Regions from separate parts of the Vagococcus changpingensis genome, predicted to be linked through region 3. Evidence: predicted binding sites of a transcription regulator. Region 3 holds the regulator's gene; each other region holds the start of a gene.
The links. Region 3 encodes LexA, which represses DNA repair genes until DNA is damaged. Its sites were predicted from a motif close to CNAACANNTGTTNG; they were not measured.
Positions count from the first base shown of each region.

Region 1: a site for LexA is predicted at 3,270-3,283, ahead of ruvA (Holliday junction branch migration protein RuvA). Genes of this name have one in related genera too.
Region 2: a site for LexA is predicted at 2,473-2,486, ahead of xerS (tyrosine recombinase XerS). Genes of this name have one in related genera too.

Region 1 is NZ_CP093384.1:1,679,712-1,686,179, reverse strand. It holds gene mutS (DNA mismatch repair protein MutS) at 1-250, shown strand, start outside; gene mutL (DNA mismatch repair endonuclease MutL) at 266-2,191, shown strand; gene MN187_RS08110 (Maf family protein) at 2,206-2,757, shown strand; gene msrB (peptide-methionine (R)-S-oxide reductase MsrB) at 2,764-3,189, shown strand; gene ruvA (Holliday junction branch migration protein RuvA) at 3,301-3,918, shown strand; gene ruvB (Holliday junction branch migration DNA helicase RuvB) at 3,934-4,947, shown strand; gene queA (tRNA preQ1(34) S-adenosylmethionine ribosyltransferase-isomerase QueA) at 5,028-6,062, shown strand; gene tgt (tRNA guanosine(34) transglycosylase Tgt) at 6,080-6,468, shown strand, end outside.
Region 2 is NZ_CP093384.1:1,007,731-1,014,198, forward strand. It holds gene MN187_RS05090 (Asp23/Gls24 family envelope stress response protein) at 1-453, shown strand, start outside; gene MN187_RS05095 (GlsB/YeaQ/YmgE family stress response membrane protein) at 482-727, shown strand; gene MN187_RS05100 (NAD(P)H-dependent oxidoreductase) at 1,253-1,612, shown strand; gene xerS (tyrosine recombinase XerS) at 2,498-3,577, shown strand; gene MN187_RS05110 (DUF998 domain-containing protein) at 3,697-4,872, shown strand; gene MN187_RS05115 (bifunctional aspartate transaminase/aspartate 4-decarboxylase) at 4,905-6,468, opposite strand, start outside.
Region 3 is NZ_CP093384.1:1,392,034-1,398,501, reverse strand. It holds gene MN187_RS06900 (hydroxymethylglutaryl-CoA reductase, degradative) at 1-271, opposite strand, end outside; gene MN187_RS06895 (hydroxymethylglutaryl-CoA synthase) at 292-1,464, opposite strand; gene MN187_RS06890 (50S ribosomal protein L25/general stress protein Ctc) at 1,620-2,240, opposite strand; gene MN187_RS06885 (M42 family metallopeptidase) at 2,600-3,634, opposite strand; gene MN187_RS06880 (hypothetical protein) at 3,692-3,880, opposite strand; gene lexA (transcriptional repressor LexA) at 3,992-4,612, opposite strand; gene MN187_RS06870 (DUF896 family protein) at 4,758-5,000, shown strand; gene tkt (transketolase) at 5,098-6,468, shown strand, end outside.

The DNA.
Region 1 (6,468 bases), 290 kb from region 3:
ACATAGAGCATCTGATTTATTAGAAAATTTTGAATCACAAGCAGTTCATACAACAGAAGTTAGTGACGCACATCTAATTTTTGAAAAAGAAATAACATCAACAGAAGATGCGGCACAACTATCATTGTTTTCAGAAGAAACACCTGAATCAGTTGAAGTGGTGAATGATATTAAAAATTTAAATCTGTTAAGTGTAACGCCACTCGAAGCGTTAAATATTTTATCTGAATTACAAAAAAAAGTGCAGTAAAAGGAGGCTAGAAGCATGGCGAAAATTGAAGAGTTATCACAGATTTTAGCCAACCAAATTGCTGCTGGTGAGGTAGTGGAACGTCCCGCTTCAGTCGTTAAAGAATTGCTTGAAAACTCGATTGATGCTGGTAGTACGAAAATTGATATTTTTATTGAAGAATCAGGATTAAAGAAAATTCAAGTAATTGATAATGGGGAAGGAATTTCTTCAGATGACGTGTTAAATGCCTTTAAGCGCCATGCCACCAGTAAAATTCATACACGTGAAGATTTGTTTCGTATTCGTTCACTCGGTTTTCGTGGTGAAGCATTACCAAGTATTGCCTCAGTATCTGAAGTCACACTTGAAACATCCACTGGTGAAGAAGGAAGCTATCTTTTCTTATCGGGAGGTGTGGTGAAAGAGCATAAGTCTCACTCATTGCGTAAAGGAACTAGTATAACGGTTGAAAATATCTTTTTTAATACACCAGCTAGACTAAAATATGTTAAAACATTACAAACAGAGTTAGCTAATATTGGTGATGTAGTCAATCGGTTAGCTATGAGCCATCCAGATATTTCGTTTTCATTAACTAATGATGGTCATCGAATGTTACGAACACTAGGAAGTGGTGATTTAAAACAAGCGATTGCCGGTGTTTATGGTGTTAATACAGCAAAAAAAATGATTGAAGTATCAGGGGATGATTTGGATTTTAAGCTAACAGGTTATGTGTCTTTACCAGAAGTGACACGAGCTAGCCGTAATTATATCTCACTCATCATCAATGGTCGCTACATCAAAAATTTTATTTTAAATAAAGCCATTGTATCTGGATATGGTTCAAAACTGATGGTTGGTCGATTTCCGATTGCCGTGTTATCAATTGAGATGGACCCATTGCTTGTTGATGTGAATGTTCATCCAACTAAACAAGAAGTTCGCCTAAGTAAAGAAAAAGAACTCGTTACGCTAATTGAAACAAGCATTGCTAAAACGTTGGGTGAGGAAGTGCTGATTCCTCGCGTGAATGATAGCAAACCATTTAAAAAACAAGTTGAAACGATTAAAGTAGAGCAACAACAATTACCATTTGAGCATTCTGCTAAACCACTAGAGCGTGAACAACAAATTAAAGATACCAATTTAGCGTATGATTCATTGACGGGTGAATTTTATTTAAAAAATAATGAAGAAAAAGAACTATTTAAAGAAGCAAAAGATTACACAAATGGTGTCTCAGAAAAATTAGATGATGCGACTTATACGCAAGAGAGTGACATAGAATCAAATACTGTTTCTCATGAAGTGATTGAAGAAGTGGTTGATCTACCAAAAACTGATACGCAAGAAACATCAACGCACAGTTTTCCCCATTTAGAATATTTTGGTCAAATGCATGGCACCTATTTATTTGCCCAAAGTGATGAGGGACTTTATATTATTGATCAACATGCCGCTCAAGAACGTATCAAGTATGAGTATTTTAGAGAAAAAATAGGAGACGTTGGGGAAGACAAACAACAACTTCTTGTGCCAATTATTTTGGAATACTCAGTAGATGATTACATAAAGATTAAAGAAAATCTATCGGTGTTTGAAGAAGTCGGGATTGAGTTAGAGGATTTTGGACAACAGAGTTTTATTATCCGTTCTCATCCAACGTGGTATCCAGTTGGAAAAGAAGAGTCGACCATCCGTGAAATGATTGATATTTTCCTAGAAGAAGGAAAAGTTGAAGTAAAATCCTTTCGTGAGGCTACAGCAATTATGATGAGTTGTAAGCAATCAATTAAGGCCAACCATCATTTGGATGAACGTCAAGCACGAGCCTTATTAGACGAGTTAGAAACATGTGAGAATCCGTTTAATTGTCCGCACGGTCGCCCTGTGTTGATTCACTTTACCAATCAGGATATGGAAAAATTATTTAAACGAATTCAAGAGCCACATTAGAAAGGAAGACGTACATGATACTAGCGTCAGCATCACCTAGAAGAAAAGAGTTATTGTCATTTGTGACAAGTCATTTTACGATAAGCCCAGCCGATATAGATGAAACGGTCAATTTAGATGAATTATCCAAAGATTATGTTCGTCGCATGGCCAGAGAAAAAGCTAAAGAAATTATTAAACTTTATCCAAATGAAACAGTAATTGGGTGTGATACAACAGTTGTGTTAGATAATGACATTATGGGGAAGCCGATTGATGAAAAAGATGCTTACGATATGTTAGAAAAACTAAGTGGTAAGACACATAGCGTAATGACAGCCGTTTGTGTGATAACCCCTGAAAAAATATATGAACATATCGAAGTTGTGAATGTGTTGTTTTATGATTTGGATGAAGAAGACATCACTGGTTACATTAAAACTGGTGAACCAATGGATAAAGCAGGGGCTTATGGTATCCAAGGAAAAGCAAGTGTGTTTGTCAAAGAGATAAAAGGGGATTATTTTTCTATCGTTGGCTTACCAGTTGGTTATTTAAACCAACTATTTAAAGAATTAGGGAGGTGAAGAAAGTTGGCAAATAAAGAAGAGTTAAAACAAACATTAACCCCTTTACAGTATCAAGTCACTCAAGAAAATGGCACAGAACGTCCTTTTTCAAGTGAGTATGACCAGTTTGATAAAGATGGCATTTACGTAGATATCGTTAGTGGGGAACCATTGTTTTCTTCAACGGATAAATATGACGCTGGATGTGGGTGGCCATCATTTACAAAGCCTATAGCAACATTAAAAGAACTTGAAGACACTACGCTTGCAAGAGTGCGAACTGAAGTCAGAAGTTCCCAAGCTGATTCACACTTAGGTCATGTGTTTCCAGACGGACCACAAGACAAAGGTGGACTAAGGTATTGTATTAATGGTGCTGCGTTACGTTTTGTTCCAGTTGAAGATTTAGAAAAAGAAGGCTATGCTGAATATTTAGCACTGTTTAATTAACTAGGGCTTCCCATATTTATGGGGGCTTTTTTTAATAAGGAAAGCATAGGATAATTGTTCGGGATATGGTACAATTTTAGGGAACATGCGTACGTGAAAGGAAGAAAACAAGTGTATGAATACATCAAAGGGACAGTAACATTTACTAGTCCTTATTATATAGTCGTTGAAACAAATGGATTAGGTTATCAAATTGCGGTGGCAAATCCATTTCGCTATTCAGCTTATTTAAATCAAGAGGTGACGGTTTACTTGCATCAGGTTATTCGTGATGATGCCCATTTACTTTATGGGTTTGCCACATTAGAGGAAAAACAACTATTTTTAAAATTAATTAGTGTCTCAGGAATTGGACCAAAAAGTGGATTAGCGATTATGGCGTTAGATGACCATTCAGGTTTAGTTCAAGCAATCGAAGCGCAAGACGCGACGTATTTAACGAAATTCCCAGGTGTTGGAAAGAAAACAGCACAACAAATGATTTTAGATTTACAAGGTAAATTAGATGATGTTGCAGTCGAAGCATCTGAAACGACCACTATTTCCACACAAGAAGATTTATTTACTGTAGAGACAACGCAACAATTAGATGAAGCAATCGAAGCCCTAAAAGCACTTGGGTATTCTGAAAGAGAGATTAAGAAAATCAAAAAAGAGCTTGAAAGTTATCAAGATAAGACAACAGACGAGTACTTACGTATTGGGTTGAAATTATTAATGAAAAAGTAGGGGATGGTAAAGAAGATGTCAGAACAAGAAGAAAGACTTGTCTCTTCTGAAACATTAGACGCGGAAGAAATGGTAGAAAAGTCGCTTAGGCCAACACGATTATCGCAATACATTGGTCAACAAAAAGTGAAAGATGAATTGACAATTTACATCAAGGCAGCCAAACAACGAAATGAAGCACTTGACCATGTCTTACTCTATGGACCACCGGGATTAGGAAAAACAACGATGGCTATGGTGATAGCAAATGAAATGGATGTCAGCATTAAAACAACGAGTGGACCAGCCATTGAAAAACCAGGAGATTTAGTGGCAATACTAAATGAGTTAGAACCAGGGGACGTGTTATTTATTGATGAAATTCATCGTTTACCACGTGTGGCGGAAGAACTTTTGTACTCAGCTATGGAAGATTTTTATGTCGATATTATGATAGGACAAGGGCCTACTTCTCATCCTGTTCATTTTGAGTTGCCTCCATTTACTTTGGTAGGGGCAACGACACGAGCTGGTATGTTATCAGCACCTTTGAGAGATCGCTTTGGGATTATTTGTCATATGGAATACTATGATGAAGCTGATTTGAAAGAAATTGTTATTCGCTCGTCAGATATTTTTGATGTGGTGATAGAGGAAAGTGGTGCGTATGAAATTGCTAGACGTTCACGTGGCACGCCGCGTATTGCCAATCGTTTATTAAAACGTGTGAGAGATTTTGCTCAAGTCACAGGGGAAGGTGTAGTCACAAAACAAATTGCTGATGATGCATTAAAAATGCTCCAAGTCGATGATAAAGGATTAGATTATGTCGATCAGAAATTGCTTCGTGCGATGATTGAGTTATACAATGGTGGACCAGTTGGATTAACGACCATTTCTGTAAATATCAGCGAAGAACGTGAAACAGTAGAAGATATGTATGAACCTTACCTTATACAGAAAGGGTTCATCAAACGCACACAACGAGGACGTGTTGTGACAGAATACGCGTATCAACATTTAGGTTATCCTTATAATCAAAATAGTTAAGCTATCTTGACTGTTTTTATTTAAGAGTAAAAGTGTTAAAATACAACAGGAGATAGAACAGAAAGGAAATAGGTGAGGATATGACATTAAAAACCTCTGACTTTGATTTTGATTTACCAGAAGAGTTAATCGCACAAACACCACTAGAAAATCGTGCGGCATCAAAGTTATTAATATTAGATTCGAAAAATGGAGCAATTGAGGACACGCAATTTCCTGCAATTATAGATGAATTAAATGAAGGAGATGCTCTTGTTATGAATGATACAAGAGTTCTTCCTGCAAGGCTTCACGGAGAAAAACCTGATACAGGTGGTCATTTAGAAGTTTTATTGTTAACGAATACAACAGGTGACACATGGGAAACCTTAATTAAACCAGCCAAACGTGCCAAAAAAGGTACCGTGATTTCATTTGGAAATGGGGCATTAAAAGCAGTCGTTGAGGAAGAACTAGAACATGGTGGTCGCATGATTACTTTTTCTTATGATGGTGTCTTTTTAGAGATTTTGGAGTCACTTGGTGAAATGCCATTGCCACCATATATCAAAGAGAGACTAAGTGATAACGATCGCTATCAAACCGTTTATGCGAAAGAAAATGGGTCAGCAGCCGCTCCAACAGCTGGGTTACATTTCACACCAGATGTCTTGAAAAAAATTGAAGATAAAGGGGTTAAATTAGTATATTTAACCCTTCACGTTGGACTTGGAACATTTAGACCAGTCAGTGTGGATGATGTGGAAAATCATAAAATGCATAGTGAGTTTTATCGTTTAACTAAAGATTCGGCAGACACATTGAATGAAGTCAAAGAACAAGGTGGAAAAGTTGTAGCAGTTGGAACAACATCTATCAGAACACTTGAAACCATTGGGACAAAGTTTGATGGAAAATTACAAGAAGACAACGGTTGGACAGATATATTTATTAAACCAGGTTATGAGTTTAAAATAGTCGATGCGTTTTTAACTAATTTCCACTTACCAATGTCAACATTGATTATGTTAGTCAGTGCGTTTGCCGGAAAAGACAACGTCCTTAATGCCTATGAGCATGCTGTAAAAGAAAAATATCGCTTCTTTAGCTTTGGCGATGCGATGTTTGTTAAATAAAGAAAGAGAGAAAAGACATGACAGAACCAGCAATTAAATACCGATTGATAAAAAAAGAAAAACATACTGGCGCACGACTAGGTGAAATTATTACCCCTCATGGAACATTCCCAACGCCAATGTTTATGCCTGTTGGAACACTTGCCACTGTAAAGACAATGGCACCGGAAGAATTAAAAGAGATGGGTGCCGGAATTATTTTAAGTAATACCTATCATCTATGGTTACGCCCTGGTGAGGACATTGTAGAAGGTGCAGGTGGACTACATAAATTTATGAACTGGGACCAAGGAATTTTAACCGATTCTGGAGGATTCCAGGTCTGGTCATTATCAGATATGCGACAAATTGAAGAATCTGGTGTTCATTTTAGAAACCACCTAAATGGTTCTAAGATGTTTTTATC
Region 2 (6,468 bases), 380 kb from region 3:
CAAAAAATTGTTGGTATTTCATTGGAAACTATTCCTGGTTTATTAACAATTAATGGTGGATTTTTTTCAAATTTAGCAGATAAGATTGTTAATAATAATGATGTAACTTCAGGAATTGATGTTGAAGTAGGAAAAAAAGAAGTTGCTGTTGATTTAGATATCGTTGCAGAATATGGTGTAGATATTTCAAAAATATACGAAGACATCAAACGAGTGATTGAAAAAGAAGTAAAGCATATGACGAGTCTAGAAGTTATAGAAGTAAATGTTAATGTCGTAGATATTAAAACAAAAGAACAATACGAAGAAGATAGCGTTACTGTTCAGGATAAGGTGAGTGACGCTACAAGTGAAGTTTCAGACTTTGTTTCTGATCAAACTAACAAAGTCAAAAAAGTGTCTTCTAAAGGAGCAACAAAAGTAAAAGAAGCAACTGAGCCCAGAGTAGAATAATAATATTTTTAGATGAGGAGTGATATATATGGGATTCATTTGGTCATTAATAGTAGGTGGAGTTATCGGAGCTATAGCAGGTGCTATAACAAGTAAAGGAAAATCTATGGGATGGATTGCTAATATTATTGCTGGTTTAATTGGTTCTTCAGTTGGCCAATCTTTATTTGGTTCATTTGGACCATCTTTAGCCGGAATGGCTATTATTCCATCAATCATTGGAGCAGTTATTGTTGTGGCTGTCGTGTCATTATTTACTGGTAAAAATAGCTAACAAAATAAATACAAAGATGAAGCAAAAGATAAATTAAATAAATAATAAAACTAATTAAAATATCCTACAATTTTTATACTACATAAATAAAAAATGTTCTCTTAAGTAAAATTTAGCTTAAGAGAACATTTTTTTGGATACACATAAGCACATATCTTAATTATTCTTATATTTTTCTCTCTCATTAGCATAAAATTTATCAAATGTTAAGTAATGATTTAATTTCCGACCAAATTGTTACGTCTGTCAAAACATAAAAAAACACCTACCTAGAATAAAAAATACCTTCAGATTCTCTTAATCTAGCGGCCTATTAGAGAGCTCTATTAATAATATAAAATTAATTAACCGAATAGCTATAGCTATAAAAATTTCAAAACTATAAATATAGAATTTAACTAAATTTTAAAGACAAACAAATAAGCAACGAAAACCAATTGGCTTCTGATACTTAAAATCACTATATTGTACTCATCCACATCATTTGATGTAAAGCCAGGATATTTTGAAATAGTTTTAGAAGAAATGGAGCGCATTAAAAAAGTTGATACCATAATATTTGTATTTTCGATTTATTGGCACAGTTTACTAGCTATGTTAAAAGGATGTATAGATAGAGTATTCAATTATGGTTTTTCATATGGAAACGGCAATAAATTACCGATCAATAAAATTAGATGGGTTCCTATAGCTGGAAATACTCGCAAGAAGTATAAAAAAAGAGGATATGACCTAAATATTGAACATAAACTTAATATAGGAATAGCAGATTATGCAGGTGTCAAAGACTCTGAAGTTAATTACATTTGGAACAGTTTAGGTGAATATATTGAAAATGAATCACAATCTACTTACTTTGATAATCTAATGAAAAAAAGCATTTGATTATGAAAAAATATATAAAAAATACTCTATTCTTTATTTAATAAAAGAATAGGAATCGTTTTAACTTGTCTAGAACATTTAATTCCATATTAAGAAAAAAGTAGATATAGATTCGAAGATGTTTCAGAATCTAATCCTGCCAAATAATGTTTGGGTATAATATAGTTTTAAATTTACAGCCAGAAAATTTAAAATTATAAAAAGCTCTCAGAAACTTATAAAACTGAGAGCTTTTTCATTATCAACATAACAACATGAAATCAGATTCAACAATAATAGACTAGGTACTAAATTTTCATGAATAATTATTTTATCAATTTGGTTTACATAATATATATTAAACGAAGTTGTTTTAGGGATTAAAATCTACCAGATATACCATGTTATTCATAAAACACATCATCAGCATGAGTCATTCAATTAATTAACCATATATAAGTTTATTTAACTAAATAAAACCTATATAACTTAATATGACTTCTAGTATTATTATATTAACATGACTACATGATGAAGTTTATTTATATTATATGATAGTTAAAAATATTAAGTATTCATAATTCATGATTATTTATATAGTTTAATTGGTTATCTAATTACTATTAAATAACAAATATCTTATATATTTACTATAATAATAAAGCTGATTAATACTCTTATTAATCAGCTAAATAACTTATATAATATTGATTTAACCTAAGTAAATAGAACTCTATCAAACATTTTAAAGATTCATAGATACTTTTTTACCTTTCTTGAAAGTATCATCTTTCAAGAAAGGTAAAATATATTATTATTTTAAAATAACAATATATCATTAGTTTCATTGACTTATTTAAAAATAAAGGATATTATATATACAAACATACGTTTGGAGGTTATCTTATGTCTCAAGAAAAAAATATCAATCGATTAGAATTGGAATTACAGACTCTTCCCTTCTTTGTTCATGAATATGTACAAAAAAAAAGCATTGTTCCCTATTCTGTCACCACTCTATATGAATATTCTAAAGAATTTCGTCGCTTTTTTGACTGGTTAAAACATGAGTCTCTTATTTTTTCAGATACTGCTAGTATCACACTTGAAGAAATGAATCATTTAACATATGAAGATGTCGAATTATATAAAGGCTACCTTCTTTCATCACCACGTCTTGGAACAAGCTCAGACGGAAGGCTAAGAAGTCATGTAAGTATTCAGCGCTCCATTACAGCGTTAAAATCATTATTTCAATTTTTAGCAACTCAAACAGAAAATCAAGATGGAAAACCATATATACAACAAAATATTATGTTAAAAATAGATAATGTTAAAACTGGACGAACACTTCAAGATAGATCACGAGCAATCGAAAAGAAAATTTTAATAGGTGATGAATCTCTAGAATTTATTGAGTTTATTGATACGTCTTACGAAAATTTATTAACTAGTCATCAAGCAAAGTATGCGTTTAAACGAAATAAAACACGTGATTTGGCGATTATTGCTCTATTTTTAGGTACTGGAATTCGTCTATCTGAATTAGTCAATATGAATGTGTCAGATTTGGATATCTCTAATATGGAAGCGACTGTTATTCGTAAAGGCGGATTTAAAGACACCACAATGATTTCTTCTGTTTTTATGGAATACATTAGTGAGTACGCTAAAGAACGCCACACTCTCTATCATCCAGAAAGAACTCAAAAAAGTTTATTTCTTTCACTCTATCGAGGAAAAGCACAACAAATCGATCAATCAACTGTTGAAAAATTAGTGGCAAAATATAGTAGTGCTTTTAAAACACGTATTACACCACATAAATTACGACATACGGTAGGAACACAACTCTATAAAAAAACAAATAGTTTACTGACCGTCTCTCACCAACTAGGACAGACAGGAACGAGTGCTACTGCTCTATACACTCATTTAGTTGATGAAGAAAAAAGAGAAGCAATTAATGATTTATGGACTAATTAAAGTCATTCATTCTTTGAATGGCTTTTTGTATCTAAATTATGATTAAATGGTCTCATCATTATGACGTATTTTTGTTATAATTATTTTTATAAATCGAAATATGACTAAGGAGTTGCATTATGTCTCAAAAAAAATATCGAATTGACATACCAGCCTCGTTTATTGATGAAAATAAGTTAGAAAGCGATAAAGTTTTACAAGTTAGAAAGGAAGATAATCGTCTCATTCTTGAAAAACCAATGATTGTTAAAAATAATGAAGCAATTTCACTTAAGTATTTCATTTATCCATCTATTGTGATGACACTAATATTTTGTTATTCTATTTACCAAAAATCTCTTGAACAAATTCCTTTAACTGGTAATTTTTCTATTGCTAGCCATTTAATTTATTTAGGATTAATTAGTGGTATGTGTTCTTTTTCTTACTTTTTTATTAAAGGAAAACGAAATCCTAAAAACAAATCAACATTGGATATCTATTGGCGAAATGTCCCTACTATTATTTTTTCATTTACTGTGACATTAGCCCTCTTGTTGTCTTCATTCTTTTGGATGATTAGTAAACTATTTGTTGGAGCTAGCTTTGATGAATTTACTGCAATAGCTATCTTTTTTATGTTTGCCTGTATTATTAATTATTTTATGATTTATTCTGCTAACATATTTACTTCATCAATGATTGTGTCTTTATTAATAGCAGTGATTATTGGGGGTGTTTTTTTTGCTATGTTAACAAATAGTCAAAGCAAGTGGTGGCAACATAACTTTAGTTACCTTGGAACAAATGAAGCGATAAGGAGTTGGCCATTTAATTTAACGCTTATTTTAGCTTCTTTACTAATGATTGCTTTAGTTGATTATTTGTTCGTTAACTTAAAAAATCATGGCTATCATGGAAGAGGTATCACTATTTTACGTATTTTGATGATATTACTTTCTCTTTCATTAGGTGGTGTTGGCTTCTTTCCTAATAATGAAGGCGTCTGGCATGAATTACACAATCATGCTGCTAACCTTTTAGTATTTATTATCATCCTTCTTATTATAGGGATAAAATGGCTTTTACCCAAAGTCACAAAAGAATTTTTGATTGTCTCCTATGGAATAGCTATCATTTTATTAGTAGCAAATTTTCTATTTGAAACGATTGGTTATTTATCACTTACTGTTTTTGAAATTATTGCGTTTGGATTAGCTTTTAGTTGGATTTTATTATTATTACAACATATTAATCGACTATGTGCTTATGAAAATGATGTGATTTTAGTTAAATTAGAAGAGATTACTAAATAAAGAGATGTGAAGGGGGGTACCTTCACATCTCTTTATGATTGTTTTTTAAATGCTTGATAGTACTCATTTAATAATTCTAGCATCTGTTGTCCAATTGTTTGATAGTCTTTGGTTGGTAAATTTGCTTCAGATACACGTAAGTCACCCGGATTAGCTCCAAATCCAACGCCATCCATCAAAACAATTCCATTTTTTTGCGCAAGATTAATTAAAAAATCAATTTGTTCATAATGAGTTTTTAAATAATGACTAAACTCAGCCCCATATTTTTCTTCTGCCAAATGATAAATATTAATCATTGAATAATACTTAGCATTTTTGGAACTGTCATCTTTAGCATAATTTAAAGCAGCATGTAATTTTTCGTAACGTTCATTTACTAATTTTTTTGAAGCCTCGATATAATCATCACTTATGTCTGATACAACTAAATGAGTTAAACTAAATAAAGCTTCCATAATTTGCGATGGTGTTGATAATCCTGCAATATGATATAACCCAATCGACCGGCTATCTGCTACCATTCGATCAATAAAACTCATTTCTTCAGTATCTAATACGACAAGATGATAACGTTTATTTAATTTATCTTGTTCTTCCTTAGGCAACTCTTTAATTAACTTATCAAAGACATTTTCTTTATGTAATCCAATGATACCTAGTCGCCATCCTGTTGCACCAAATAATTTTGAGTAAGAGTACACTAATAATGTATTAAAAGGAACAACAGAATAGACTGTTTGAAAATCATTAACAAACGTGCCATAGACATCATCCGTAATAATCATTAAATCAGGGTTATTCATCACTGCTTTTTTTATTTCTTTTAATGCTGTATCATCTAGTGCTTTTGATCCAGGATTACTTGGATTAACTAGGAAAAAAGCTTTTAGCTCTGGATCATTTAGTTTATCAATAGTCGCTGGATCTATTTCCCAATTATGTTCCTCTTTAGAACTTAAATCTAACTCAACTAGTTCATAATCATTTAACACAGGAATTTGTAAATAGGGAGTAAAAATTGGGGTATTAATTGCAATTTTATCACCAGGTTTGATTAACTTGTTTTCTTTTAAAGAATTAAACGTATAAACAATGGCAGCACTCCCTCCTTCTGTAGGAAAAAGAGTGGTATCATTTGCTAAGTCTACTCCATTATATAAAACACTTTGCAAGTATTGATTTAATATCATTTCAGTATATTTTAACACACGATTTGGTGACGGGTATAAATTTCCCAAGACACCATCAACAAATTCTTTCACTACATCATCAAGAGTCAATCCTAATTTGTTCTTCAAATAGTCTAAACAAAGGACTAAGAATTGATCTGTTTCATTAGTTTGAGGGGATAAAAATTGTACTAAACGTTTAGATAGTCCCTCTAACTCTGTGTAACCAACTAAATCACCATCGGAAATCGTCCGCTCAGATTCTTCAATACCAAATTCTACTAATCTAGAGAATGCTAAACGTGCTTTCTTATTAATCCAATTGGGATTGCCACGCCCAGCATTTAAATAAGGATTCCCTTTTGCATTAATCTTTGCTAACTCAACCATCTTTTCACTAATTTCAAAGGCACCCAGTGTCTCT
Region 3 (6,468 bases):
CATTGCTACAAGCAGCTATAACAGAAGGCTCTTCAACAACCATTGGAATGATTTTTTCTTCACCATCAATCAGAAAATTCAGTGCAACACCTAAAGGAAGTGGAAATTGAGTTAATTGATTTTCAATCAGAGAATTAGCCACGTCATTATCTAAAGGTGAATTGTTTTTAAACAAGCAATAGTCTTTGTCGTCTAGATAATGCTCACTAAGTAAGATAGAGAGTCTTTCATCTCGTGTTTTCTTATAAAACTTATTAAATAAATTCGTCACTAAAATACTCTCCTTGAAATTTAGTTTTTACCGTACAGACGTTGATGATTATCAGTACCTTTAAAGAAAAAGATGCCATTGTCTGTTTTATCTTGATTAAACAAATGATTACCATCTGAATCGATGCTTAATTCTTTGGTAAACATCGTCGTATAGTCTTCGATAGATAAATCCATTCTATTGGTTAATAGTTTTTCATGTTCAGCTGCTAATAAAGAATCTTTAAAACCATCAACTAATTTTCCGGTAAATATTTCTGCTACAGCACCGCTACCGTAACTAAAGAAACCAATGCGATCAGTTGCGGTAAGAGAAGATGACGCATGTTCAATCAAGGACATAAAACTTAAATACAATGAACCAGTGTAAATATTTCCGATATCACGAGAGTAGTTTGTACTATATTGGTAGTTTTCTAGTAATAAGTCTTTGTTTTTTGGTGCCTCTTTCTCCAAAACTGGTAGTAAAGCTTTTTTCCCCATTTTGGTATAAGGTAAATGGAAACAAAAAGCAGAAAAATCTTCTAGTGATAGATTAGTCCGTTTAGAATATTCTACCCATAACTCACTGAAAAAAGAAATATACGCTTCATTTGAGAATTTGCCATCGACAATGGCTGTTTTAGAATAATTTGGTCGCCAAAAATCAAAAATACTTTTTGTCATAGAAACGGATACTTCCTCAATTTCTAAAATACTAGGTGAAGAGCTGATAATCATTGCAATAGCACCAGCTCCTTGTGTGACTTCGCCAGAACTATTTAGTCCATATCGTGAAATATCTGATCCAATTACTAATGCTTTTTTATCTGGATGCAGTTTAACAAAGTCAACAGCCATCATTAAACCGGCTGTCGCACCATAGCATGCCTGTTTTAAATCAACTGATTTTGCAAAAGGATGGATGTCTAGTAGTTGATGAATAAATGAAGCAACTGATTTTGATGCATCGACACCTGTTTCAGTTCCAACAACGATTAAATCTATGTTATTTAAATCATTTTTTGTAAGTAGAGGATAGGCGGCATTTGCAGCCATGCTGACTGTATCTTGACTTATAGGAGGAACAGACATTTTTGATTGTCCAATGCCTATAGTAAATTTATCAGGATCTACCCCACGATAATTTGCTAGTTCTTCTAATTTAATATATGTGTTTGGGGTGTAAAAATTTATTTTATCTATACCAACCATACATTTAACCTACTTTCTTTTAGAATAAGAGTCATTTATAAGTATTCTATCATAGAAAGAGATAAAGAGTGGAACTTCTTCAGTGATTTTAGTAATCTCTTAAAGTATAAAAAAACAGAACTCTTAAAAAGAGTTCTGTTTAGTATATTTTTTAATTAAGCTTCTTCAGGTTTAGCATTAACTAACTCAGGTTCTGCAACGATATCGTTAGCTTCATCTTCAACAGGAGCAGCCATTTCAACTACAGCACAAATTTGTTCTTCTGCATCTGTAATGATTGTAAACTCATCATGTTTAGGAATATCAGCAACTACTAAAGAATCTCCAATTTCTAAATCTTCAATGTTTACTTCAACACGTTCTGGTAATTTATCTGGAGTAGCTGATACAATAACACTATATAAGTTTTGTTCTAGAATACCACCAGATTTAACTCCTTTAGAAGTTCCAACAAGTGATAATTCAGCTTCTACTTCAGTTTCTTGAGACATATCTACTGCTAAGAATTCTACGTGAATCCATGATTTAGTGAATGTATCTAATTCATAAGTATGTAATAATGTACTAATTTTTTTACCGTCTAACTCTAATACATAAACAGCATTTAATCCATTTTCACGAATATCTTTTTCAAGTTGACGGGCATCAACAGAAATTGATAGATTTTGTATACCGTTACCATTTACAGCTCCAGGTACACGTCCTTCTTCTCTAAGTTTTCTGCGGATAGATCTTGGTCTAGTTGCTCTTTCTTCTACTTTTAACACTACTGACATAAATAATTTCCTCCTTTAGAATATAACATCTTAATTAGTTCGTTATTTAGTTCATGTAGACGTAATCGTTGTGATGAGCTAATCGATTAATCTAGGTGATATTGATAAGTGTGTTAAATTTATCAATAACGAACAATAAGATTATATTATACCTTTTGAGGCAATCTTAATAATTAAATACTAATTAATAAGTTAAATATGGTGACTAAGGACTTAAGCAATCCATATATTGCCTGCTCATCATGGTTTTAAACCACACTATAATATAAGCTTATGAACTAACCATACGACGAAAAGAAGAAAAGGTCAAGTGATATAGTTTTAAACAAAAAAACAAACTCCATGAGTTTGTTTTTTTGTTATGATAAAGAACTAAATAAATATTCTCTTACTAATTGTTCAGTAGCGTCAATAGAATCTTTATGGGTTCTTTCATAAGCATGACTTGACTCTATACCTGCTCCAATTAGCCCGTGTTTAACATCTGCTCCAGCTTTCATTGCAGCAGATGCATCACTACCATAATAAGGATAAATATCTAATTGGTAAGGAATTTTTTTCTCCTTGCACAGTGACACGAAATGATTTCGAAGGTCTACATGATAAGGACCACTAGCATCTTTGACACAGATAGATACGGTGTGTTCATCTGTTTGTTGATCATCTCCCATAGCTCCCATATCAACTGCAACATATTCAACAACTTGAGAATCAATATTTGAATTTCCACCATAACCGATTTCTTCGTTATTTGAAAAGAAGAAATGGGTTGTGTATGGCAAGGTTTGTTTGGTTTCTTTTAGATTGATTAAAAAATTTATTAGAATAGCTGCGCTAACTTTATCATCTAGATGACGAGATTTTATATATCCTGATGGTGTAATAATTGTTCTTGGATCAAAACTAATAAAATCTCCTACTTGAATACCAAGTTGTTCTGTTTCATCTTTTGAAAATACTTTTTCATCAATTCTAACTTCCATATTTTGTTGGTCGCGTTTAGCTGTTCCAGCATCTTTATAAACGTGAACACTAGTTTGATGCATTAAAATCGTACCTGTGTAGTCTCCGTTATTTTGAGTATGAATTGTGCAGTATTCACCTTCAATTGAATTGAAATGAAACCCACCAATTAAGTCCAATTTTAACCTACCATCTGGTTTAACGGCACGAACCATAGCACCTAACGTGTCAATATGAGCAGTAATAAATCGTTGTTTCTCTTGATTTGTTCCAGGAACAGTGATTATTAAACTTCCTTTATTATTAATACAAGGCTTATAACCAGATTTATTTAATAGGTTACTAATAAATGCAATAATTTTTTTAGTATCTCCCGTTGGAGAAGGAATATTGGTTAATTCCTTTGTTAATTCAATAGTATCTTTATACAAATGACTCATCCTTTCTTTTTAATTAAGGGTAGATGAATCATTCATAAAAAGCAATGCTTATTTTTTATAGGATAGATGGTTATGTTTTTGTTGAGAGCGACGATAACTTTTTTCATCCCAAAGCATTAACCATAATAATACAAGTGGGGTCAATATAATTAATGCAACATCTAATCCCATATTACCTAAAATAACACCAATAATTAAGACAATTAAAATTAGAGCATATCTTCTGATAGCAAACATAAAACCACTCCTTAAACTATTTGATAGAACATATGTTCTTATCTTTGAATATATTATACAAACATCCGTTCCCTTTGTAAAGAAAAAAATAAAGCATAGTGTTATGCTTTATTAAATATGATTTCTATAAAGTCCAACCACTTTACCTAAAATAGCGACACTGTTTAAGATAATTGGTTCTAATGTATCATTTTCCGGTTGTAATCTAATATGATTTTTTTCTTTAAAAAACCTTTTACATGTTGCTTCATTTTCATCTGTCATAGCAATAACAATTTCACCATTAATAGCAGATGACTGTTTTCTTACAATGACATGATCACCATCAAATATCCCAGCATTTATCATACTATCTCCACGAATGGTTAACATGAATAAACTGTTTTGTTCATATTTTAAGTCAGGAGGTAATGGGAAAAAATCTGATGCTTCTTCAACAGCTAAGATTGGCTCACCTGCAGTTACAACACCAAGCATTGGAATAAAAGGAGAGTTAACGCCAATCATTTTTAACCCTTCATTTGTTAATTCGATTGCTCTGGGCTTAGTTGGATCACGAGTAATCAATCCTTTTTTTTCCAAACGTGATAAGTGACCATGAACAGTAGACGTTGATGAAAGGTTAACAGCTGTTCCAATTTCTCTTACAGTTGGAGGATACCCTTTTTTTTCAACTTGTTCATGAATATATTTTAAAACGTCTAATTGCCTAGAAGAACGTTTAGTTGACATGATGATACCTCATTTCCTTTTTTTTGAGTGTAACATAATTTTTTCTTAAAATCAAACGCATGTTCGTACGTTTGAACGATATATAATTGTTTTTTTATCTTTTTTAAGCTACTATTTAGGTAGTACTTTAAGGAGGTCGTGACTTATGTTAAGTGAAAAAAAATTAGCAAGAATTAATGAGCTAGCAAAGAAAGCAAAAACAACTGAGGGACTAACTGACGTTGAAAAAAAAGAACAACAATTATTGAGGGAAGAATATTTACATAGTTTTAGAAAAGGTATGAGAAATCACATTGAGGGAATGAAAGTAGTCGATGAAGAGGGGACAGATGTTACTCCTGAGAAATTAAAACAAATCCAAAAAGAAAAAGGATTACATGATCGATAAAATTGCATGTGTTATTTCTATAAAAACGCTTGTAAAATAATATTATTAGATGTAAAATACAATAAAGGTAAAAAAAACCTAAATAGGAGGGCGTTATATGTTATTTGATCAAATTGATCAACTAGGTGTGAATGCAATTCGTACCCTTAGTTTAGACATGGTTCAACAAGCAAATTCAGGACATCCAGGATTACCCATGGGGGCAGCTCCAATGGCTTATACTCTTTGGACAAAATTTTTAAAGGTCAATCCTAAAACATCAAGACAATGGGTAGACCGTGATCGTTTTGTGTTATCGGCAGGACATGGTTCTGCAATGCTTTATAGTTTACTTCATTTGTCAGGTTATAACTTACCAATGGAGGAATTAAAAAAATTCCGTCAATGGGATAGTTTGACACCAGGACATCCTGAAGTTCATCATACAGATGGGGTAGAAGCAACAACTGGTCCATTAGGTCAAGGAATTGCGATGAGTGTTGGATTTGCGATGGCAGAAGCGCACCTCGCTGCAACATATAACAAAGATCAATTTAATATCGTTGACCATTACACGTATGCTTTATGTGGTGATGGTGATTTAATGGAAGGTATTTCTCAAGAAGCAATCAGTTTAGCTGGTCATTTAAAACTTGGTAAATTAATTGTGTTATATGATTCAAATGGTATTTCATTAGACGGACCATTAGATAAGTCATTTACGGAAGACGTTAAAGGTCGTGTTGAATCATCAGGATGGCAACACATTTTAGTCAAAGATGGCAATGATTTAGAAGAAATTGCGAATGCTATTGAATCCGCACAAAAAGAAACTACAAAACCAACCATGATTGAAGTCAAAACAGTGATTGGGTTTGGTGCTGAAAACGAAGGGACAAACAAAGTTCATGGTGCACCACTTGGAGCTGAAGGTGTGGCGTTTGCTAAAAAATCTTACGGTTGGGATTACCCAGCATTTACTGTACCAGAAGAAGTCGCAACACGTTTCCACGCTGATATGGTAGAAAAAGGTGAAAAAGCAGAAGCAGAGTGGCAAAAACAATTTGCTGATTATAAAGCTGCTTATCCAGAACTAGCGAAACAATTTGAAGAAGCCTTCAAAGGTGACGTGACAGTTGATTTGGAATCTGTTTTACCAACATATGAACTTGGTGAAAGTGCGGCAAGTCGTGTGACAAGTAAAGAAGCCATTCAAGTCTTATCTAAAGAAATCCCATCATTCTGGGGAGGATCTGCCGATTTATCATCATCAAATAATACCATGGTGGCAGCTGAAAAAGATTTTGAACCAGGACAATATGAAGGCCGTAATATTTGGTTTGGGGTTCGTGAATTTGGTATGGCAGCAGCAATGAATGGGATTGCTTTGCATGGTGGAACACGTGTCTATGGTGGAACATTCTTTGTATTCGTTGATTACCTACGTCCAGCGTTACGTTTATCAGCGATTCAAAAAGCCCCTGTCACA